3 regions of the Mesorhizobium silamurunense genome follow, and region 1 is predicted to be linked to each of the others. Evidence: predicted binding sites of a transcription regulator. Region 1 holds the regulator's gene; each other region holds the start of a gene.
The links. The regulator LexA, encoded in region 1, represses DNA repair genes until DNA is damaged. The targets are predictions, from matches to a motif close to TGTTCNNNNTGTGTTCNG.
Positions count from the first base shown of each region.

Region 1 (7,894 bases):
AAGCGTGAAGAGATCGCCGCGGCGAAGCTCAGCGCGCCGCTTGCCGGTATCAAGGCCAAGGCCAAGGATACGGAGCCGCCGCGCGGCTTCCTCGCGGCGCTCGAGACCAAGCGGAAGGCTGGCGGCTTCGCGCTGATCGCCGAGATCAAGAAGGCCAGTCCCTCCAAGGGCTTGATCCGCGCCGACTTCGATCCGCCGGCGCTCGCCAGGGCATATCAGCAGGGGGGTGCTGCCTGCCTTTCGGTCCTGACCGACGCTCCGTCCTTCCAGGGCGCGCCGGGCTTTCTGACCGCGGCGCGCGCCGCCGTCGGCCTGCCCGCCCTGCGGAAGGATTTCCTCTTCGATCCATACCAGGTCTATGAAGCCAGGGCCTGGGGCGCGGACGCGATCCTCATCATCATGGCAAGCGTCGACGACGCTTTGGCCAGCGAGCTCGAAGCGACGGCCTGCGAACTCGGCATGGACGCGCTGGTCGAGGTGCATGACGAGAAGGAAACGGAGCGCGCGCTTCGCCTCTCGTCACGGCTGATCGGCATCAACAATCGCGATTTGAGGACGTTCGAGACCAGCCTCGACGTTTCCGAGCGGCTTGCCGCCATGGTGCCGGCCGACCGGCTGCTGGTCAGCGAGAGCGGCATCTTCACCCATCAGGATTGCCGCCGGCTGGAAAAGAGCAAGATCGGCACCTTCCTCGTCGGCGAGAGCCTGATGCGGCAGGCCGACGTGGCAGCCGCGACCTCGCTTCTGCTGACGGGCAAGGCGCCGGCCGAGGCCGTTTGAGGATGCCTGAGCTTACCCATCTCGGCGCCAAGGGCGAAGCCAACATGGTCGATGTCGGCGACAAGGCCGAGACGACACGCACGGCAATTGCCGAAGGTTTTGTTTCCATGCGGCCGGAAACACTGGAGATGATCCTCGCAGGCGACGCCAAGAAAGGCGACGTTCTGGGCACGGCGCGCATCGCCGGCATCATGGCGGCCAAGAAGACGCATGAGCTGATCCCGCTCTGCCATCCATTGCTTCTGACCAAGGTCGCCGTCGATATCGAGCCCGACCGCACGCTCCCCGGCCTAAGGGTGACCGCGCTTGCCCGCGTCACCGCCAAGACTGGGGTGGAGATGGAGGCGCTGACCGCGGCGTCGGTCGCCTGCCTCACCATCTACGACATGGCCAAGGCGGTGGACCGCGCCATGGTGATTTCCGGCATCAGGCTGGTCGAGAAGACCGGCGGCAAGTCGGGCGACTACAAAGCCGCCAAACATGGGGCAGGTTCTTAAGATGGCGCTGGTTCCGGTCGCCGAGGCGCTCGAGCGCCTGTTGGACGGCGCAACCGCGTTGCCTGGCGAAAGCGTTCCAATCGCCGAGGCGGCCGGTCGGGTGCTGGCCGAACCGGTGGTGGCGCTGCGCACGCAGCCACCGTTCAATGCGTCAGCGATGGACGGTTATGCCGCACGCTTTGCGGACGTGGCCTCGGCTCCGGCGCGACTCTCCGTGATCGGCATGGCGCCCGCCGGAAGCGGCTTTGCCGGCTCCGTCGGCAAGGGCGAGGCCGTGCGCATCTTCACCGGCGCGCCGCTCCCCGAAGGCGCCGACACCGTCGTCATCCAGGAGAATATCCGCGACCTCGGCGGCGGCGGCATCGAAGTGACCGAGCCGACCGCGCAAGGACGCAATGTCCGTCGCCGTGGGCTCGACTTTGGCCAGGGCGACCTGCTGCTCGAAAAAGGTCGCCAGCTCGATCCCGCGGCGCTTTCGCTGGCGGCGTCCGCCAACCATCCAAGCCTCAATGTGGTGCGTCGGCCGCTGGTTGCCATCATCGCCACGGGCGACGAGTTGCTGCCTCCCGGCAGCGCGCTCGGCCCCGACCAGATCATCTCGTCCAATGCCTATGGCGTCACAGCCACGGCCCAGTCGGTTGGAGCGCGCGCGCTCGACCTCGGCATCGCCGCCGACCGGCAGCACGCGATCGCGGCTTTGGTCAAGAAAGCGGTCTCAGCAGGCGCCGATATCATCGTCACTCTCGGCGGCGCCTCGGTCGGCGACCACGACCTGATCCACGACGTGCTCACCGGCGAAGGCATGCAGCTCGATTTCTGGAAGATCGCCATGCGTCCCGGCAAACCGTTGATGTTTGGCCGGCTTGGTAACATCCGCTGCCTTGGCCTGCCTGGCAATCCGGTGGCGAGCCTTGTCTGCTCGCAATTGTTCCTGAAGCCGCTTCTGGCGCGGCTGGGCGGCCGCAATTACCGACAGGACATCCGCACCGCGCGGTTGGCTGCCGCGATGCACGCCAACGATCTCAGGCAGGACTATGTGCGGGCCGTCGTGCGCGAGGAGGCCGGACAGTTGGTCGCGACACCGTTTGGCATCCAGGATTCCTCGATGCTGAGAATGCTTGCCGAGGCTAATGGCCTGATCGTGCGTGAGCCCTTCGCCCCGGCGGCGGAAGCCGGCGCCGAATGCAGCGTTCTGATGTTACGCTGAACAAAACGTCAACACATTCACTAAACTTTAAACGGTTGCGGAACACAACTGGAACAGATAGTGTTTGTTCTGGGTTTGTTTTCTGATTCTGGTTTCAGAACCCATGGGGTCGCCATGCTGACGCGCAAACAACATGAACTGCTGATGTTCATCCATGAACGGCTCAAGGAAAGCGGCATTCCGCCGTCTTTCGACGAGATGAAGGAAGCGCTCGACCTTGCCTCGAAGTCCGGCATCCATCGCCTGATCACGGCGCTGGAAGAGCGCGGTTTCATTCGCCGGCTGCCGAACCGGGCGCGCGCTCTTGAAGTCCTGAGGCTGCCCGATTCGATCGCGCCCGGCCTCAATGCGGCGAAGAAATTCTCGCCGAGCGTCATCCAGGGCGGCCAAGGCAATCTCGGCCGGCAGATCAAGCCTGCGGCGCCCTCGCGCACGCCTACGCCCAGCAATGACGACGACGCCGTTTCGGCCGTGTCCATTCCGGTTATGGGCCGCATCGCAGCGGGTGTGCCGATCGATGCCATCCAGCACCAGACGCATTCGATCACGGTGCCGCCGGACATGATCGCGGGCGGCGAGCACTACGCCCTGGAGGTCAAGGGCGACTCGATGATCGAGGCGGGCATCTTCGACGGCGATACGGTGATCATCCGCAACGCCAACACGGCTAGCCCCGGCGAGATCGTGGTGGCCCTTGTCGACGACGAGGAAGCGACGCTGAAGCGCTTCCGCCGCAAGGGTGCCTCGATCGCGCTCGAGGCCGCCAACCCGGCCTATGAGACCCGCATCTTCGGTCCCGATCGCGTCAAGGTGCAGGGCAAGCTCGTCGGGCTCATCCGCCGCTACTGAGTGGCTGGCTGCGTGGTCTGTGGCTTCTCAGGCTTCTTGTAAGGCGCTAACCCTCTCGCCTCGCGCGAGTAGCGCCGCTGTTCGTGCCAGGGGCGGTACGGTTTTTCGACGGCATATTGAATAGTTGGTCGCGCCGTCGCCGATTGCGGGTCGAAGAAGACGGCAGCACTGCCGTCACGCGCAAGCTGGCGCTTGGTGACGACGAGAATGCGCGGATCGCGGCAAGGATTGTAGGCCGTTGCGTCATTGATGACGATGAGGTCGGCGAAGCCGCAGGCCGGGCGAGCGCTGTTGCGATTTTCCGCCAACGCGACGATCGCGCCGGATGGGTGCCGGCCAATGCAGAGATCGCTCGTGCAGTAAAAGGGCGATCCCGGCGGCAGGTCGACGGGGTCGGCAATATCCAGCGCGCCTTTCGCAAATGTCTCCGGCGGCACGATTGTTTCGGCCTTGAGCGCGCGTTTCCAGTTCTCGGTGGTGAACTCGTTGGAGCGGGCACGGTTGACGGCGAGCTCGCCGCCGCCGATCGGCATGGCCACCAGATGCGCATCCTCCGAGATCAGCAGGTCCGGCGTGCGCACCTGCGGGATGGTCAGCAAGGCCGCGACTGCGAAAGGAATTGCGGCCAGCCTGAGCCAGGTGGTCGCCATAGTGCCGATGACGAGCGCGATCGTCGCCAACAGCACCGAGTGGATCGAGATCAGCCCCACGGCATCGACCGGCGACCATTCCGAAATGCACGCCGAGATCGCGATCATCGCCGTCAGGCCCTTGCCCATCACGTAGAGGAAAGGCCCGTCGAAGCCGAAGGGCATCATGACCGCGCTGGCGACAGCGAGGAACATCACGACCGTGACGATCGGCATGATCGCCAGATTGGCCAATAGGCTGAGTGGCGAGACGCGCTGGAAGTGCCAGATGGCAAACAGCGCCGTGGCACTTCCGGCGATGATCGACGTCAAAGCAGCGCCACCCGCTCCGGCTGCGAGCTTTCTGGACAGGAAGCCGACGAACGAGCGCTTGATCGGCGGCGCTCTCACTTTGTCGGCGCGGTAGTCGGCCCAGCCGGCGTAAGCGCCGACAAGGGCGGCCGTGGCTGCAAACGACATCTGGAAGCTCGGCCCAACCACTTCATGCGGCGACACCAGGATGACGGCAATGGCCGAGATCGCCAGGTTGCGCATCGTCAGCGCCGCGCGGTCGAACAGCACGGCGACCAGCATCACCGCCAGCATGATGAAGCTTCGCTCGGCCGGCGACCACCACGCCGGAGATGACGAGATAAGCGGCGATCGACACCAGCGCGATTGCCGCTGCGTATTTCTTCACCGGGCGCCGTGACGAAAAATCCGGAAACAGCGCGAACGCACCGCGCAGCAGAAGCATGACCGTGCCGGCGACCAGCGCCATGTGCAGGCCGGAAATCGAGATGATGTGATAGATGCCCGTCCGCCGCATCGCTTCGTTGATGTCCTCGGGAATGCCGGCGCGAACGCCGACGATCAGCGCCGCGGCGATCTCGCCTTCAGGACCGCCGACGGTGCTTCTGATATGATCGGCAATGTTTTCGCGCGCGTTCTCAATCGTCGAGGCGATGTTCGTCTCGGCGGGCGGGTCGGTTGTCGGAACGACTTTGGGATCGTCGAGGAAAAACCCGCTGCCTCCGATGCCGGAAAAATAGCTGTCGAAGGAAAAGTCATAGCTTTCGGGGCGGACCGGTCCGGTCGGCGGCAAAAGCCGTGCATAGCCCGTCACCAGCGATCCTGCCTTCATGTCGGGCGGGATCCTGCGCGCCGAAAGCCTGACGCGGTCCGGAGCGTAGCGCAGCTTCGGGTGCGCGGTCGAGACGAGGTCGATCGTCAACCTGACGCGGCCATTGGCCATCTCCTCGGCAACGACGACGCGCCCCGTCAGCCGCGTCTGGATCTCGGAACCGAGCATCGGTGTTGCGACCCGCCATGTCTCGACCTTCGCGGCGACAAAGCCCAAGGCGCAAAACAGCGCCGCCATGAAGACGAGATGCGTCTTCTACCAGGAGCGGGATACCGCTGCGCAGACAGCCATCAGCGCCACCGCCGCCAGCGGCCTGTAGAGATCCGGCTCGGCATTCAGGGAAAAATAGAGGATCACGCCGGCGGCCAGGAACACCGGCACCAGCAGGAAGCCGACGCCGCGGTCGAGTTCGGTGGCGGCCGCGACGGCGGCGCTCCGGCGAAACGCGAAAAACGAGGCGCCGCGGAACTGCCGGCGGATCCGGTCGATGGCTGCCGGCGGAGACGTCGGGCGGGCGGGGGCGCCGTCGGGCGACGGAACCTCCGCAGGCGGGTGTCGCTCGGGGAGCAAAACCGGTGCTGCTTCAGCAGGCATTGTGCCGGCAAACAGCAGGCGCTCGCTGACGCCAGCCGTCGTCCCCTCGCCCTCCTCCGCACCCCGGCCACGTCCAGCCATCGGGTCTGCCCCTTGCGCCCCAGACCTCCTATGCTACATCAACGCCGACCGCGCGAAAGTCCGCGCAATCACGCCCGCTTCAGTGCTTCCTCGAGAGTTCCATGTCCGACAAGGTCGTCACCCGCTTTGCCCCCTCGCCAACTGGCTACCTGCATATCGGCGGGGCGCGCACGGCGCTGTTCAACTGGCTTTACTCCAAGCACACCGGCGGCACGATGCTGCTGCGCATCGAGGACACCGATCGCGAACGCTCCACCGACGCTGCGACGGCTGCCATCCTGGACGGACTGACCTGGCTCGGCCTCTCATGGGACGGCGAGGCCGTGTCGCAGTTCGAGCGCGCGCCACGCCACCGCGAGGTGGCCGAGGAGCTCGTGCGCCTGGGCAAGGCTTATTACAGCTATGAGACGCCCGCCGAGTTGGAGGCGATGCGCGAGGCGGCGCGGGCCAAGGGCCTGCCGCCGCGCTACAACGGCCAGTGGCGCGACCGCGACCCGTCCGAGGCGCCCCCCGGCGTCAAGGGCGCCATCCGCATCAAGGCCCCGAAAGAGGGCGAGACGATCGTGCACGACCGCGTGCAGGGCGAGGTGCGCTTTCCGAACAAGGACCTCGACGACTTCATCATCCTGCGTTCGGACGGCAATCCGACCTACATGCACGCCGTCGTCGTCGACGATCACGACATGGGCGTCACCCACATCATCCGCGGCGACGACCACCTGACCAATGCCGCGCGCCAGACCGTGATCTACAACGCCATGGGCTGGACCGTGCCGTCGATGTCGCACATCCCGCTGATCCACGGCGCTGACGGCGCCAAGCTGTCGAAGCGCCACGGCGCGCTCGGCGTCGAAGCCTATCGCGCGATGGGCTATCTGCCGGAGGCCCTGCTCAACTATCTGGCGAGGCTCGGCTGGAGCCACGGCGACGACGAGGTGATGTCGATCAAGGACATGATCTCCTGGTTCGATATCGGCGACGTCAACAAGGGCGCCGCACGCTTCGACTTCGCCAAGCTCGAGGCGCTGAACGGCGTGCATATGCGCAAGATGGACGACAGCGCTCTCTTCGACGTCTTCGTCGCCACCCTGCCCTATCTCGAAGGCGGCCCGGCGCTCGCGGCCAAGCTCGATGACAGGCGCAAGGCACAACTGCTTGCCGCCATGCCTGGTCTCAAGGAGCGCGCGAAGACGCTGGTCGAGCTCGTGGACGGAGCCGCCTTTCTGTTCGCCGAGCGGCCGCTGCAGCTTGAGGAGAAGGCCGCCGGATTGCTCGGCATTGATGCGCGAGCCATTCTGCGCGGCGCCTATGCCGCGCTCGCCGCGATCTCCGGCGAATGGAGCGCCGCAGCCGCGGAAGCCGCAATTCGCGACTTTGCCCAGGCCGGCGGCCACAAGCTCGGCGCCGTGGCCCAACCGCTGAGAGCCGCGCTCACCGGCCGCAGCACCTCGCCCGGCGTGTTCGACGTGCTTGCCGTGCTGGGGCGCGAGGAAAGCCTGGCGCGGATTGGAGATCAAATCGATTAGGAGCGAACTGGCCCAAAAAGATTGGCATTGAAAGGTGTGTTTCGCAGTGCAACATTAGGCCCTGGCCCAATCTGGCACGCACCTCCTAAAATGCGGTGGCAAGTTCGCGCATTCCGGTGATTTCGACGTGTCGTTTGCAGGAATTGCCTTGCCGGCATGAGGAAACATAAAGGAGTTTGCAATGAGCGAAGCTGCGACAAAACTGGAATCGGGCGGCAAGGCGCGTGAGTCGACCGCAAGGCTCGAACTCGCCGGCAAGACCCACGAATTCAAGGTGCGAAGCGGCTCTACCGGGCCTGACGTCATCGATATCGGCGCGCTCTACAGCACCACCGGCGCCTTCACCTACGATCCCGGTTTCACCTCCACGGCGAGCTGCGAGTCGGCGATCACTTTCATCGACGGCGATGCCGGCATTCTCTTGCATCGCGGCTATCCGATCGACCAGCTTGCCGAGCATGGCGACTTCCTCGAGGTCTGCTACCTCCTGCTTTATGGCGAATTGCCGACCAAGGCGCAGAAGGACGACTTCGACTACCGCGTGACGCGCCACACCATGGTGCATGAACAGATGTCGCGCTTCTTCA
Region 1 covers NZ_LPVS01000027.1:188,569-196,462, forward strand. Annotated here, with positions in the region: gene trpC (indole-3-glycerol phosphate synthase TrpC) at 1-780, shown strand, start outside; gene moaC (cyclic pyranopterin monophosphate synthase MoaC) at 783-1,277, shown strand; gene AU465_RS06800 (molybdopterin molybdotransferase MoeA) at 1,279-2,484, shown strand; gene lexA (transcriptional repressor LexA) at 2,599-3,333, shown strand; partial or broken gene AU465_RS06810 (ComEC/Rec2 family competence protein) at 3,327-5,781, opposite strand; gene gltX (glutamate--tRNA ligase) at 5,883-7,307, shown strand; gene gltA (citrate synthase) at 7,489-7,894, shown strand, end outside.

Region 2 (7,894 bases), on a different contig from region 1:
AGTTCCGTCATATGGCGCTTGGTGCGCAGGATGTCTTCGGCATGGCGCTGGATGTCGGAGGCCTGGCCCTGGAAGCCGCCGAGCGGCTGATGCAGGACGATCCTGGTGTTGGGCAGAGCGATGCGCCGGCCGGGCGAGCCGGCCATCAAAAGGAAAGAGGCCATCGAGGCCGCAAAGCCCATGCATACCGTCGACACCGGGCAGGAGATGTACTGCATCGTGTCGTAGATGGCGAAGCCGCTGGTCACCACGCCGCCCGGCGAGTTGATGTAGATCGATATCTCCTTGTCGGGATGGTCCGATTCCAGCGACAGCAACTGTGCGCAGACCAGCGCCGACATGCCGTCATTGATCTCGCCGTTGATGAAGACGATGCGCTCGCGCAGCAGCCGCGAGAAAATGTCGAAGGCGCGTTCGCCGCGGCTCGACTGCTCGATCACCATCGGCACCAGATTGGCAAAGGCGCTCGTAGCCAAGTCTCCTCGGTTGATCAGGCCGCGCGCAGCATCATGCATGGCGCATTGGCGGCGGTTGCGTTCTTGCGCGCGTCGAGCGAAAGGCCGCAGCCGGCACCGGCAACGGCGAGGACAGGCTGCGCCACCGGCACGAAGCCGTCATGGACGATGCTGAGATGCGTGCCGCCGGAGACCGTACGCGCAAGTGTAAAGGTGACGATGCTATCGAATGCCGGCAGATGGTCGGCATCTTCGGCACTTGGCCGCTCGCGCCAGGAATAGCGCAGCAGCTTGCCGGGCTCGGCGTCGAGCACTTCGCAGTCGATTGCTGAGCCTGGTCCGGCAAAGGCGAAGCGCTTACCGGTCTCTGGCCTGATGTCGTTCGGCATCATCCAGGCGGCGAGCAGCTCCGGCTCGGTCAGCGCCCGCCACACCTTTTCCGGCGGGTCGGCAAGCTCGCATTCGAAGCTGAGCGGCGCATCGGTCGCTGTCGGGTGTTTTGTAGCCGTCATTGGTCCATTTCCTTCAGAACCGCCTTCAACCTCTCGATGCGCTCCGGCCAGAAGGCGCGGTAGCGTTCGATCCAGCCGAGCAGGGGATCGAGCCCTTGCGGGTCGGCGCGATAATAGGCGTTGCGGCCGGCGCGCCGCTCGACCACGAGGCCGGCGCCGCGCAGCACGGCCAGGTGCTGCGAGACCGCGGGCTGCGATACGCTCATACCGGCGCGCAACTCGGACACCGTCCTCTCGCCGGCTGCCAACCGCTCATAGACGGCGCGGCGGGTAGGATCGGCCAAGGCCCGGAAAATCTCTGTCTCGATCATGGTAAAAGCATAAGTCGATACTTATCGATTTGGCAAGCCGCTATTTGATCGCCATATCGAGATACGGTGGCCTGGCCATGCCTTTGCTGACATTCCTTGACAGAGGCGGTGGCTGGAACTAGAACGAAAAGAGAACAAAAACCTTGTGGGAAAAGCCAGCCTTTGCGGGCGGCGGAGACTCACAGGCTGTAAGGTGCGGCAACATAGATTTTGTTTCGGATGAGCGCGGAGAAGTATCATGGCGGGTAGCGTCAACAAGGTCATTCTGGTCGGCAACCTCGGCGCGGACCCTGAAATCCGCCGCCTGAATTCGGGCGATCCGGTCGTCAACATCCGCGTCGCCACTTCGGAAAGCTGGCGCGACAAGAATTCCGGTGAGCGCAAGGAAAAGACCGAGTGGCATAACGTCGTCATCTTCAACGATCAGCTCGCCAAGGTGGCCGAGCAGTATTTGAAGAAGGGCATGAAGGTCTATGTCGAGGGCCAGTTGCAGACGCGCAAATGGCAGGACCAGACCGGCAACGACCGCTACACGACCGAGATCGTGCTGCAGAAATTCCGCGGCGAGCTGCAGATGCTCGATGCGCGCGGTGAGGGTGGCGGCCAGGTCGGCAACTATGCCGGTGGCGGCAACAGCCGTGGTTCCGATTTCGGCCAGTCCGGCCCGAACGAAGGTTTTAGCCGTGGCGGCGGCGGCGGTTCCAAGGGCGGTGGCGGCGGTTCGTCGCGCGAGCTGGACGACGAGATTCCGTTCTGAGCATAAAGGTCGCGATGATCGTTTGAGGAGAGGCGATGTCGCTGGACCGCTTCTGTCGGCGCCGCCTCCCATTCCGTGGCACGCTTTCGCAGCCATTGCAGCGCTCGCCGTCGGCGGCGCTCAATTGGCGCTGCCGAAAGGAACGATCCGCCATCGCGTGATGGGCTATGTTTGGGCGGCGCTGATGCCGGTCATCGCCGTCTCTAGCTTCTGGATTCAGCAAATCCGCCTGATCGGGCCGTTCAGCCCGATCCATCTCCTGTCGATCCTGGTGCTGGTGACGGCGCCGCTGGCGGTGTGGTATGCGCACGCCCATAAGGTGGCCGCGCATCGCAGCGTCATGATGAAACTCTATGTTTTCGCCCTGGTCGGCGCCGGTATCTTCACGCTGCTGCCTGGCCGCATCATGCACGCAGTCGTGTTCGGTCAATAGGGCGGTATTGCAAGGAGGTCATCGTGAAAGCACGCGTCAAATGGGTCGAGGAACGCACCTTTGTCGGCGAGTCCGGCAGCGGTCACAAGGTCGTGCTGGGCACGGCGCATGGGCCGGAAGGCAGGACGCCGGGGCCAAGCCCGATGGAACTGGTGCTGATCGGCACTGGCGGCTGCTCGGCCTATGATGTCGTCCATATCCTCGAGAAGGGCCGCGAAGCGGTCGAGGACTGCGTGGTCGAGCTCGACGCCGATCGCGCCGAGACCGAGCCGCGCGTCTTCACCCGCATCCACATGCATTTCATCGTCAAGGGCCGAGCCCTGTCGCGAGACAAGGTGAAACGTGCGATCGATCTGTCGATCGAGAAATACTGCTCGGCCACCGCGATGATGGCCAAGACGGCGACGGTCACGCATGATTTCGAGGTGGTCGATACGGTGCAGAAATAGGCAGTAGGCAGTAGGCAGCAGCCAGTAGGGATATTGCTCAGGCCGCCATCAGCGCCCTGACGCCGTCCGCCACGAACTGCACCGCCAACGCCGCAAGGATGACGCCGAGCAGCCTCGTCAGGATCGAGCGGCCGGTCTGGCCGAGGATGCGATCGATGCGCTCGGCCAGCACGAACACCAGATAGGTGAGGACAAGGCAGATCGCGATGATGCCGACCAGCGCGGCTTGAGCGCCAAAACCCTCGAAATGTCCCGACAGCAGCACGGTCGCCGAGATCGCGCCCGGGCCGGCGATCAGCGGGATCGCCAGCGGGAAGGCGGCGATGTTGTGGATCATGTCCTTGGTGATGGCGACGTCGCCGATCTTCTCCTTGCGGTCCTGACGCCGCTCGAACACCATTTCGAAGGCGATGAAGAAAAGCAGGAAGCCGCCGGCCACACGAAAGGCCGGCAGCGTGATGCCGAACACCGACAGGATCGAGGCGCCGGCGACGGCGAACAGCGCCATCACCAGGAAGCCGATCACCGAAGCGCGCACCGAGACCTGCTGGCGCTCATCGCGGTTCATGCCTCGCGTGACGGCGAGAAAGAGCGGCGCCAGCCCGGGCGGGTCGATGGTCACCAGGATGGTGACGAAGGCGTTGAACAGGCTGTCGAAGCTCGGCATCGCTGGTCCCCTCCCGCCGGGCGACGCCCAAGCCCCGCAATTGGTAGAGCAAAGCCGGAGCGGTGGGAACAGGCGGAAGGGGAAATCAGCCGGCTATTGGGCTTTGCTGCAACAGGCTTCCATGCGATACCCGTCCGGGTCGATGACGAACGCCGCATAGTAGTTGTCGCCGTAGGCGGCGCGCAGGCCGGGCGGGCCATTGTCCTGGCCGCCCTCGCGCAACGCCGCCGCATGAAATGCATCGACGCCGGCGCGCGTCGGCGCGGCGAAGCAGAAATGCAGGCCGGAGTCTTTGTCGGCCGGCACCGGGCGGCCGGCCTCGTTGACCCAGAGCTCCACCGTTTTCGCGCCGTAGCCGAGCGAGCCAGGCGACTGGCTGAGGCAGGAATAGCCGAGCGGCTGCAGGGCGGCGTCGTAGAAGCGTTTCGAGGCGTTGGCGTCGCGGACGCCGATCGAGATATGGTCGAGCATGGTTTTCTCCATGATTACAGGTGGTTGACTGCTCAGGCTGGAGTCGCGCGACGGGCGAGGAACTCGACCTCGATGCGCCAAGTTGCGCCGCCGTCATGCGAACGTTCGCCCAGCCAGCGGAACGAGCTTTCGGTGATGCGCGAAAAGCTCCAGCGCACCGAGGAGCCGGTGTCGTCGGCGCCTTGCTGCACTATCATGTCGTCTTCGGCGCGGCCGAGCTGCCGGCTGTAATACTGGTTACGGGGATCGTTCCAGAAGATGTGCCAGGCGTCCACGCCGGGATCGTAGACGCGCAGCGTCGTGCCGTAGAAGGTCCATGGCCCGAGCGATGGCGAGGGACCGGCATCGCGCGCGGGCAGGATCCAGACGTCCTGGACGGCCTTGCCTTCCAGGACCCAGCCGAAATGCACCTCGCCGCGTCCGGTTAGTTTGGTGCCGTCCTCTAAAGTGCGCGTGGCGTCGAACGTCCAGGCGCCGATGAAGCGGCCGTAGAGTTTCAGCTTTTCGGCGAGATCCGGGTTGGGGCCGTCGCTGTGCAGGGCTTCGGCAAAGGGGTCGGTCATGGCTGCTGCCTCGTTTGTCAGGAGAGGCCGAGCAATAGGCGCATGGCGGGGTTCTGCGCTTGGGAAAAATTGCTATCTTCCATGTGATGACGACGACCGCGAAAAACCTTGCGTCGGGTCGAGGTTGGCAGGTATCCGACGTGATCTGCACCGCCGGCGCCGGCGACAAGCCGTTCGAGGAACAGCACCGCAGCTTCTGCGTCGCCGCCGTGACCAGGGGCACGTTCCGCTACCGGACGGGCCAGGGCATGGCGGTGCTTGCTCCCGGCGCCATCCTGCTCGGCAATCCCGGCGCCTGCTACGAATGCGGCCACGAGCATGGCGCCGGCGATCGCTGCCTCTCCTTCCATTTTTCTCCCGCCTACATGGAGCGCCTGGTCGCGGATGTGCCGGGCGCGAAGCGGCTTGGCTTCGCCGGTCCGCGCCTGACGCCCTTGCCGGCGCTGGCGCCGTTGCTGGCGCAAGCGGAGGCCGCGCGGGAAACGGCCGACAGCGAGGCATTCGAGGAACTTGGGCTGCGCATTGCCGGCGCGGTTGTCGGGGCTGCGGCGGATACGTCCGAGATTGCCCGGGCACCCAGCCGGCGCGACCAGAAACGCGTTGCCGAAGCGGTGCGCCTGATCGAGCTCAATGCCGGGCGGCCGCTATCGCTGGCCGAACTCGCCGACGGCACTGCGACCAGCCCCTATCATTTCCTGCGCACGTTCCGGCAGGTCGCCGGTATGACGCCATACCAATTCCTGTTGAGGACCAGGCTGCACCGCGCCGCGGTGCGGCTGCGCGCGTCGGACGAGGCGATCTCGACAATCGCTTTCGACGCCGGCTTCAACGATCTGTCGACCTTCAACCGCCGGTTCCGGCGCAAGATGGGCGAGGCTCCCGGCGCCTATCGCGCCAAACGGGCGGGCGGACGCGGACGTTAGCCAAAGCGGTTCGATATCGCCGACCTTGCCCAGCAAGCGCGAAATGCAGCTTGGCCATATCGTCGCAATCAGCGATATCCATTTGAAATTGCCATCAAAATTGTCTCTGGAAAAGTGTCGCCGCCATTGGAGTTTCAGCCCGGCTTCCTATATAAGCGGCGAGTGATTCCTGACTGGATTGTGACCTGATTTGACCGACCAGAAGACACCGCGCGGGCCGGAGGGCGGCCCCACCGGCATCGAGCCGATTTCGATCATCGAGGAGATGCAGCGCTCCTATCTCGATTACGCCATGAGCGTGATCGTCAGCCGCGCGCTGCCCGACGTGCGCGACGGCTTGAAGCCAGTGCATCGCCGCATCCTCTACGCCTCGCATGAGAGCGGCTACCACTGGAACCGCAAATATGTGAAGTCGGCGCGCCCGGTCGCCGACGTGATGGGTAAATACCATCCGCATGGCGACGCCTCGATCTACGACGCGCTGGTTCGCATGGCGCAGGACTGGTCGCTGCGCGTGCCGCTGATCGACGGTCAAGGCAATTTTGGTTCGATCGACGGCGATCCGCCGGCGGCGATGCGCTACACCGAGTCCCGGCTGACCAAGGTCGCGCATGAATTGCTGGAGGATATCGACAAGGAAACCGTCGATTTCCAGGACACTTACGATGCGTCAGGCAGTGAGCCGAAGGTCCTGCCGGCGCGCTTCCCCAATCTTCTCGTCAACGGCTCCGGCGGCATCGCCGTCGGCATGGCAACCAACATCCCTCCGCACAATCTGGCCGAGGTCTGCAACGGCGCCATCGCCATCATCGACAATCCGGCAATCGATCTGCCGTCGCTGATGGAAATCGTGCCCGGTCCGGATTTCCCGACCGGCGGCATCGCGCTCGGCCGCTCCGGCATCTACAACGCCTATTCGACGGGCCGCGGCTCGATCGTTATGCGCGGCCGCGTCAATATCGAGGCGCGCGGCAACGATCGTGAATCGATCATCGTCACCGAGATTCCCTACCAGGTGAACAAGGCGTCGATGATCGAGAAGATGGCCGAACTGGTGCGCGACAAGCGCATCGAGGGCATCTCCGACATCCGCGACGAGAGCGATCGCCAGGGCTACCGCGTCGTCATCGAACTGAAGCGCGAGGCGGTCGCCGACGTCATCCTGAACCAGCTTTACCGTTTCACGCCGCTGCAGACCTCGTTCGGCGCCAACATGGTGGCGCTGAACGGCGGCAAGCCGGAAGTGCTGACGCTGATCGACATGCTGAAGGCTTTCGTCGGCTTCCGCGAGGAGGTGATCAGCCGGCGCACGAAGTACCTTTTGCGGAAGGCTCGTGAGAGGGCTCATGTGTTGGTCGGTCTTGCCATCGCGGTCGCCAACATCGACGAGGTGATCAAGCTGATCCGCACCGCGCCCGACCCGCAGACGGCGCGCGAGCAGTTGATGGAACGGCGCTGGCCATCCCACGACGTCGCTCCGCTCATCCAGCTGATCGATGATCCGCGCCACCGCATCAACGAGGACGGCACCTACAATCTCTCCGAAGAGCAGGCACGCGCCATCCTCGATCTGCGCCTGCAGCGTCTGACCGCGCTCGGCCGCGACGAGATCGCCGACGAATTGAACAAGATCGGCGCCGAAATCGTTGATTACCTTGACATTTTGTCTTCCCGCGCGCGCATCCAGCAGATCGTCAAGGACGAGCTGATCGCGGTGCGCGACGAGTTCGGCACGCCGCGCCGCACCGAGCTCGCCGAAGGCGGGGCGGACATGGAAGACGAGGACCTGATCCAGCGCGAGGACATGGTCGTGACGGTGAGCCATTCTGGCTACATCAAGCGCGTGCCGCTCTCGCTCTACCGGGCGCAGCGCCGCGGCGGCAAGGGCCGCTCCGGCATGTCGACCAAGGAAGAGGATTTCGTCACCCGGCTGTTCGTCGCCAACACGCACACGCCCGTGCTGTTCTTCTCTTCGCGCGGCATCGTCTACAAGGAAAAGGTCTGGCGCCTCCCGGTCGGCAACCCGCAGTCGCGCGGCAAGGCGCTGATCAACATGCTGCCGCTCGAGCAGGGCGAACGCATCACCACCATCATGCCGCTGCCCGAGGACGAGACGAGCTGGGGCGAGCTCGACGTGATGTTCGCCACCACGCGCGGCACGGTGCGGCGCAACAAGCTGTCCGACTTCGTCCAGGTCAACCGCAACGGCAAGATCGCGATGAAGCTGGAGGAAGAGGGCGACGAGATCCTCGGCGTCGAGACCTGCACCGACAATGACGACGTGCTTCTGACGGCGAATTCCGGCCAGTGCATCCGCTTCCCGGTCTCCGACGTGCGCGTCTTCCAGAGCCGC
Region 2 covers NZ_LPVS01000050.1:21,944-29,837, forward strand. Annotated here, with positions in the region: gene AU465_RS13625 (ATP-dependent Clp protease proteolytic subunit) at 1-476, opposite strand, end outside; gene AU465_RS13630 (SRPBCC family protein) at 491-967, opposite strand; gene AU465_RS13635 (ArsR/SmtB family transcription factor) at 964-1,278, opposite strand; gene ssb (single-stranded DNA-binding protein) at 1,517-2,035, shown strand; gene AU465_RS13645 (DUF2306 domain-containing protein) at 2,058-2,468, shown strand; gene AU465_RS13650 (OsmC family protein) at 2,492-2,917, shown strand; gene AU465_RS13655 (MarC family protein) at 2,955-3,584, opposite strand; gene AU465_RS13660 (VOC family protein) at 3,678-4,055, opposite strand; gene AU465_RS13665 (hypothetical protein) at 4,088-4,618, opposite strand; gene AU465_RS13670 (helix-turn-helix transcriptional regulator) at 4,705-5,541, shown strand; gene gyrA (DNA gyrase subunit A) at 5,732-7,894, shown strand, end outside.
Region 2: a site for LexA is predicted at 1,398-1,415, ahead of ssb (single-stranded DNA-binding protein). Genes of this name have one in related genera too.

Region 3 (7,894 bases), on a different contig from region 1:
CGGGATAATCCACCCCCACCAGAAACAGCCCGTCCGGCGGCGCAACCTGGCCGCACGCGGCGCGGTCGCGCGCTTCGAGTGCCGCCTTGAGGTCGGCGGCGCTCCAGGAGCCGTCGCCGACGCGCCGCAACGATCCGACCATCGAGCGCACCTGGTTGTGCAGGAAGGAGCGCGCAGAGGTCCGTACCTCGATGAGGTCCCCGGCGCGGGTCACATCGAGACGGTCAAGCGTGCGGACCGGGCTCTCGGCCTGGCACTGGGTCGAGCGGAAGGTGGTGAAGTCGTGCCGCCCGAGCAGCACCTTCGCCGCCTCGTGCATGGCCTCGGCATCGAGGCGCTTCGGCACCCACCAGACCTTGCCCTTTTCCAGCGCCGATGGGGCGCGGCGGTTGAGGATGCGGTAGAGATAATGGCGGCCGGTAGCCGAGAAGCGCGCGTCGAAGCCGTCGGCGACGACCGCTGCCTTGAGGATGGCAATGCGCGCGCCGGCAGCCTGCAGATGAGCGTTGACGGCATCACGCACCTTGTCGCCCGTCCAAGCCTTGGCGAGATCGACATGCGCCACCTGGGCGGTGGCGTGCACGCCCGCATCGGTGCGGCCGGCGGCACGTATTCTTACCGCTTCGCCGCAGAACTTTTCGATCGCCTGCTCGATCGCCTGCTGCACAGAAGGCTGGTCCGCCTGGTGCTGCCAGCCGGCGAACTGGCTGCCGTCATATTCGATGTCGAGACGAAAACGCGGCATGCCAGCTCTACTTTGGCGCTCGCCTAGGCGGCTAAAGCGGTGAAAGCCGAAGCGTAGACCAGCTTGCCGGTCTCGGGCGCGTCGCCCCAGGCCAGCGCCTGAAGCGCCTCGCCCTGGTACTCGCTTTCGAATTTTTCGGCACGGGCGTGGGTGTAGCCGAAGCGGCCGTAATAGGCCGGATCGCCGAGCACCACGGCCAGCGTCTCGCCGACTTCCTTGAGGCGGATATGCGCCTCGCGGATCAGCGCGCCGCCGATACCGGTGCCGTGGAAGGACGGCTCGACCGCCAGCGGCGCCAGCGCGAGCGCCGCAAACCGCTTGCCGCCATTCTGCACGAAAAGCCTGGAAAACAGGATGTGGCCGACGACCTGGCCGTCTTCTTCGGCAACCAGTTCGACGACGGTGTCGCCACCGGCCACCAGCGCGTCGACCAGGCCGGCCTCCGCCTGCTGGCCGAAGGCATGCTCTTCGACGAGGCGGATCGCCTCGCGATCCCGCGGCGTCGCCGCGCGTATCGACATCATGCTCATTTGAGTTTCATTCCTTTTTCGATCTTGGCCCCGCGCAGAAACTCCTGCGCGGCGGCGGGCCTTCCGCCCGCCCGTTGAACTTCGACCAGCCGCACCGCGCCTGACCCGCAGGCGACCGTCAGCCGGTCATCGAGAATTCCTCCCGACTCGCCGACGCCATTGGAAAGCGTCGAGCGAAGCAGTTTCAGCCGCTCCATGCGGCCACCAATTTCGACCTCGCACCACGCGCCCGGGAAGGGCGAGAGGCCGCGAATGTGATTGTGGACTTCGCCGGCAGGCCGCGTCCAGTCTACGCGTGTCTCCGATTTATCGATCTTTCGGGCGTAGGTCACCCCTTCCGCCGCCTGTTGGGTAAATGTCAGACAATTTATCCCCAGCCGCGTCAGCGCTTCCACCATCAGCGAAGCGCCTATCGCCATCAGGCGGTCATGCAATTCGCCGGCGGTCATATCGGGTCCGATGGGAGATTTTTCAACCATCGCCACCGGACCGGTGTCGAGACCTTCTTCCATGCGCATCACCATCATGCCGGTCTCGGCATCGCCGGCCATGATCGCGCGCTGGATCGGCGCGGCGCCCCGCCAGCGCGGCAGAAGCGAGGCATGGCCGTTGAGGCAGCCTAGTTTGGTGGCCTCCAGCACGGGTTTCGGCAGGAGCAGGCCATAGGCGACGACCACGGCGACATCCGCCCGCAAGGCAGCAAAGGACTGCTGCTCAGCCTCGCCCTTGAGCGATGCCGGCGTCCGCACCTCGAGGCCGAGCCGCTCCGCCTCGCGCTGCACCGGCGAGGGCGTCAGCTCCAGTCCGCGCCGGCCGGCGGCGCGCGGCGGCTGCGTGTAGACGGCTGCGATGTCGTGGCCGGCTTCGGCGATGGCGCTGAGCGTCGGCACCGAAAAATCCGGCGTACCCATGAAGATGACGCGCAGGGGCATGCCCCTAGCCCACCATCTTGCCCGGCGCCTTGTCCTTGGCGAGCTTCTTGAATTTCCTCACCACCATGTCCCGCTTCAGCTTCGAGATGTGGTCGATGAACAGCACCCCGTTGAGATGGTCGATCTCGTGCTGCAGGCAGGTCGCCATCAGGCCTTCGGCCTGCATCTCCTGCAGCTTGCCGTCGCGGTCGAGATATTTCACCCGCACCGCGGCGGGACGCTCGACCTCGGCATAGTAGTCGGGGATCGACAGGCAGCCTTCCTCATAGACCGAGCGCTGGTCGGAGCTTTCGAGGATTTCCGGATTGATGAACACATGCGGAGCCGGCGGCTCGCCTTCCTTGGCAAGGTCGATGACCAGCAAGCGCCGCGGCTCGCCGACCTGGATCGCCGCCAGCCCGATGCCCGGCGCGTCATACATGGTCTCCAGCATGTCGTCGGCGAGCTTGCGCAAATCGCCATCGACCCGCTCCACCGGTTTGGAAACCTGGCGCAGGATCGGATCGGGAAGAATGATGAGCGGCTTGATCGACATGGCGTCTCACCTAAGACCTCGCTGGAAAAGCGTCAACCGGGACATCTTCCGCCTGTTCACGTTTTGATCTGTGCCGGCGGGCCGAATCGGTTATGCTGCTTCCATGAACGACATGACCTCCATCCTTTCGCAACCGGTCGCGCGGCTCGGCGCTACCACGATCACGCTCGGCGAGGCGCTGGGTTTCGGTCCAGTGCTGCTGCTAGCCTTGTTCCTCGCGCTTGTCGTGGCGCTGTGGCGCGCGGCCGGGGCACGCGCGGTGGCAGCGGCCGAAGCCGCCGACCATGCCCGCGATGCCGAAGCGCGCATGGCCGACATCATGCAGGCGCAGGCCGAGATGCAGGGACGGATGGGCGCGATCGCCGAAGTATTCGGGGCGCGGCAGGCCGAGCTTACCCAATCGCTCGGCCAGCGGCTCGATGCCATGACCGGCCGTCTCGGCCAGACCATGACCGAGCAGACCAAATCGACGCATGAGAGCCTGGCGAAATTGCAGGAGCGGCTGGCGGTGATCGACACGGCGCAAGGCAACATCCAGTCGCTCGCCGGCCAGGTCGTGCAGCTGCAGGCGATCCTCTCCAACAAGCAGACGCGCGGCGCCTTCGGCCAGTCGCGCATGGAGGCGATCGTCGCCGACGGCCTGCCGCATGGCGCTTATGAGTTCCAGGCGACCTTGTCGAACGGTAGCCGGCCGGACTGCCTGGTTAGGATGCCGAACGGCGCGCCTTCGCTTGCCGTCGACGCCAAGTTCCCGCTGGAAGCCTGGAACGCCATTCGCGCCGCCGAAGGCGCCGAGTTGCAGAAGGTGGCCGCGCAGGCGTTCCGGCGCGATATCGAGGTGCATGTCCGCGATATCGCCGAGAAATACCTGATCCAGGGCGAGACGCAGGACACCGCCTTCATGTTCGTGCCGTCGGAATCGGTGTTCGCCGAGATCCACGAAAATTTCGAAGCCGTGGTGCAGAAGGCGCACCGCGCCCGCGTCGTCATCGTCTCGCCGTCGCTGCTGATGCTGTCGATCCAGGTCATCCAGGCGATTCTCAAGGACGCGCGCATGCGCGAGCAGGCGCACCTGATCCAGGGCGAGGTCATCCGCCTGATGGAGGATGTGGCGCGCGTCGACGAGCGCGTGCGCCGGTTGCAGACGCATTTCGGCCAGGCGACCAAGGACATCGACGACATCCTCGTTTCGACGTCGAAAGTGACCAAGCGCGGCCAGAAGATTGAAGCGCTGGAGTTCGCCGAAGGGGAAGCCGAGCCGCCGCGCGGTCCGGCCAAGGTGGAGGCCGGCGCGCGCGTGGCCGATTCCAAGACGGGCCAATTGCGGCTGAGGGTCGTCGAAGGCGACGACTAGAGCGGTTCAGCGGAACCGCTGATCCGCTCTAAGCATTTGTTTTTGCGCAATTCCGGACGGAAAACCGCCACGCAGTTTTCCTGGAATTGCTCGAAGCCTACTGCTCCTCGACGACCCTGGTGCCCTCGAATTCCGGCAGCCAGTGCAGCGCCGAGCGATGCCAGTATTGCGTCCTCGGCACGAGCTGGTCGCGCTGGCGCGCCGTGCCGGTCCTGATGCCGTAGACCTTCGGCCCGTCACCGACGGACGTGGCATAAAGATGCGACCCGCACTCGCCGCAAAAGCCCTGCGCCCGCTTGGCGCCGCTCGACCCGGTCTTGATGTAGACCTTGGGCTCGCCCTTGGTGATGCGGTAGTCCTCCTCAGGCACGCGCACGGTGACGCGGAACGCGGTGCCGCTGAGCTGCTGGCAATCCGTGCAGTGGCAGATCGAGGTCTTTTCGGGGTCGACCTCCGCCTCATAGGTGATGGCGCCGCAATGGCACCCGCCGTCGATCTTCATTCGCTTTCCTCCATGAGAGTTCGCTCAAATCTAGCCCTCGCCGGAGGCCTCGGCGATGGCCTTTCGTCTCGCCTCCCAAGTACCAGCGGCCTGTGGCTTGACGAACAGCCTGGTGATTTCGGGCATGTCCTTTTTCAGCCGTGCCTCCAGGCGCTCGATGCAGGCTTCGATCTCCGGTGCTGTGAGATGGTCCTCGAATTCGATGCTCAGGCCAGCGACGATTTCCTCCGGACCGATATGGACGCTCAATACGCCGTTCGCCTTTTGCACGGCCGGATCGTCTTCAGCGATCGCCAGAACCTTGCGCTGCACCTCGGCCGAAGCGGGCTCGCCCATAAGCAGGCCCTTGCTCTCGCGCGCCAGGAAGATCGCGGTCGCGCCCAGGATGATCGCGATGCCGATCGAGCCGACGCCGTCGAGTTCGGGAATTTCCAGGAGCTCGGCAGACAGGATGCCGGCGAAGGCAACGATCAAGCCAAGCAGCGCGGCACTGTCCTCGAACAGCACGGTGTAGACGCTTGGGTCCTTGCTTCGGCGCACCGCCTGGAACCAACCCTGCTCGCCCTTCTGTTTTCGAAATTCCTTCAGCGCAACCAGCCAGGAACTGCCTTCGAACAGGAAGGACAGGCCAAGCACGATGTAATTGACCCTGGCGTTGACGACCGGCACGGGGGCCATGATGTGGATAACGCCCTCGTAGAAGGAAACGCCGGCGCCCAGCGCGAAGACCAGAAGGGCGACGATAAAACTCCAGAAATAGAGCTCGCGCCCGTGGCCGAGCGGATGCGTGCGGTCGGGCGGGCGCGCGGCACGGCGCATGCCGTGAAGCAGAAGCGCGCCGTTGCCGGTATCGACCAGCGAATGCACGCCTTCCGACAGCATGGCGGAAGAACCGGTGAAGAATGCCGCGGCGAACTTGGTCAGCGCGATCGCGAGATTACCGGCGAGCGCGGCGTAGATCACCCGTCTCGAACCGCTATGTCCTGCCATCCGCTTCCAGATCCTCTTCAGAGTGCCGAGCTTAACGACCCGCCGGCCGAAGCTCTACAGACAATGCGCCAGCCGTTGCGAGGTTCACGGGTGCTGACGGACATCGGTTGCCGCCGCTCGAAACCTGTTCGATGCCCGCCGGATCAAGGGAAAACGGTTGACATCCGGGAAGCCGGCTTTCGAAGCGGCAAGCGGCCTCTTGCGGTCGGGCGCTTCTCTTGTTTCACTTGGGCTGCCCACAATCGGAGGAGCGAATCATGGCTAAAGGTGCGATGAAGGCGGGCAAGGAACCCCGCAAGCCGAAGAAGGACGCGAAGAAACCAGCCGCGGCCCCGGCCCCGAAAGCGCCGCCGGTCAAGGCGATGCGCATCAAGGAGAAATAAGCCGCCAGCGCGGCCGATCCGTCTCGATGCGATTTGAACCGGCGGCATGCCGAATGCTGCCGGTGTTTTGTTGAACGGGGGTACGACTCCCTATATCAATACGGCGAGGACGACCTCGCTTCCCCGAAAACCGGCCGGGACGACCCGCCACCTCAAGCGTCGAGTGATCGACGCTCGATCGATGGAGCGTTCGCGATGTCCTGGATTTTTCTCTTCTTCGCCGGCCTGTTCGAGATCGGCTGGGCGATCGGCCTCAAATATACCGAGGGTTTCTCGAAGCCGCTGCCGACCGTGCTGACCGTCGCCTCGATGATGGTCAGCCTTGGCCTGCTCGGGCTTGCGCTGAAGGCGCTGCCTGTGGGCACTGCCTATGCGGTATGGACGGGCATCGGCACCGTCGGCACCGCCTTGCTCGGCATCTGGCTGCTCGGCGAGCCGGCGACTGCGGCGCGGCTTGCCTGCATCGGCCTGATCGTGTGCGGCATCGTCGGGCTGAAGCTCGTCGCCTGACGGGTCCGGGCCAGGTATCAGCGACCGACACAAACGCCTTCAGGGCCGCCACTGGCGACCCTGATTCATCTTTCGAACGAACTCGAACCTAGCGAGCGGAGAAGCCCGGGGGCGTCCGGCCGACACGTGCCTTGCGGGCGGCGTAGCGCGCATCGCGCTTGGCCTTGCGCTCGGCCTCGTCGGCAAGCAAGCGGGCAACGCGTTCGGTCTCTTCGGCTTCGCGGATTTTCGCCTCGGCGGCAGCAGCCTCTTCGGCGGCTTTCCGCGCTGCTTCGGCTGCAGCTTCCCGCTCGGCCTTCTCGGCCGCTTCGCGGGCAAGCTTTTCCTGCTTCAGCCTGGCCTTCTCGGCCTCGCGGATCGCACGGGCCTCGAGGATCGCCTTGCGTTCAGCCTGGCGCGCCAGGACGGCTGGATCGTCCGCCGCCGGCTTTGCCTTGAAGCGCTCCAGGAGCGCCTTCTTTGCCTCGTTCGCGGCGTTGCGCCGCTCGAATATGTCTTTTTCCCTGTAGATAGCCAAGTCCACTTCCCTGCAGTCAATTCGCGACGCTTACATACGCGCGAAAGTCACGAGTTCAAGCGCCAAAACGGTATGCCAGCCATGAAAATCTGCGCTGTTGCCGCCGGGATACGTCGCCGTGGCGCGATGCACTGTTCACAAATCGCGCCTCTGGCGGGCGGCGTCGCAGATCGCTACCTCTAGCGCCAACAATCAACGCCCAAGCAGCGCATCAGGATGCAATCGAAATGGAACTCGGCCTCTACACTTTCGCGGATGTCAGCCCGGAACCGGGTCCAGGCGCCATCGGCCCGCATGAACGGTTGCGCAACCTGATCGAGGAGGTCGAGCTGGCCGACCAGGTCGGTCTCGACGTGTTCGGCCTCGGCGAGCATCACCGCCCCGACTATGCGGCCTCGGCGCCCGTCGTGGCGCTCGCGGCGGCCGCGGAGCGGACGAAGCGCATCAAGCTCACCAGCGCGGTCACCGTGCTCTCTTCCGACGATCCGGTGCGCGTCTTCCAGCAGTTCGCTACGCTCGACCTTCTGTCCAGCGGCCGCGCCGAGATCATGGCCGGGCGCGGCTCCTTCATCGAATCCTTCCCGCTGTTCGGCTACAATCTCGAGGACTATGACGAGCTCTTCGCCGAGAAGCTCGACCTGTTGCTCGCCATCCGAGACCAGGTGAAGGTGACGTGGCAAGGCAAGCTGCGCGCGCCAATCAACGGCCGCGGCGTCTATCCTCGGCCTTTCCAGGACAAGCTGCCGATCTGGATCGCCATCGGCGGGACGCCGCAGTCCGCCGCCCGCGCCGGCGTGCTCGGCCTACCGCTCGCGCTTGCCATCATCGGCGGCGAGCCGGCCCGCTTTGCGCCGCTATTCGACATCTATCGCGAGGCGGCAAGGCGTGCCGGCAAC
Region 3 covers NZ_LPVS01000054.1:22,897-30,790, forward strand. Annotated here, with positions in the region: gene truA (tRNA pseudouridine(38-40) synthase TruA) at 1-745, opposite strand, end outside; gene AU465_RS15910 (GNAT family N-acetyltransferase) at 769-1,275, opposite strand; gene fmt (methionyl-tRNA formyltransferase) at 1,272-2,207, opposite strand; gene def (peptide deformylase) at 2,212-2,742, opposite strand; gene AU465_RS15925 (DNA recombination protein RmuC) at 2,846-4,096, shown strand; gene AU465_RS15930 (GFA family protein) at 4,194-4,598, opposite strand; gene AU465_RS15935 (cation diffusion facilitator family transporter) at 4,629-5,588, opposite strand; gene AU465_RS37170 (hypothetical protein) at 5,846-5,971, shown strand; gene sugE (quaternary ammonium compound efflux SMR transporter SugE) at 6,167-6,481, shown strand; gene AU465_RS15945 (DUF6481 family protein) at 6,570-6,998, opposite strand; gene AU465_RS15950 (LLM class flavin-dependent oxidoreductase) at 7,226-7,894, shown strand, end outside.
Region 3: a site for LexA is predicted at 2,796-2,813, ahead of AU465_RS15925 (DNA recombination protein RmuC). Genes of this name have one in related genera too.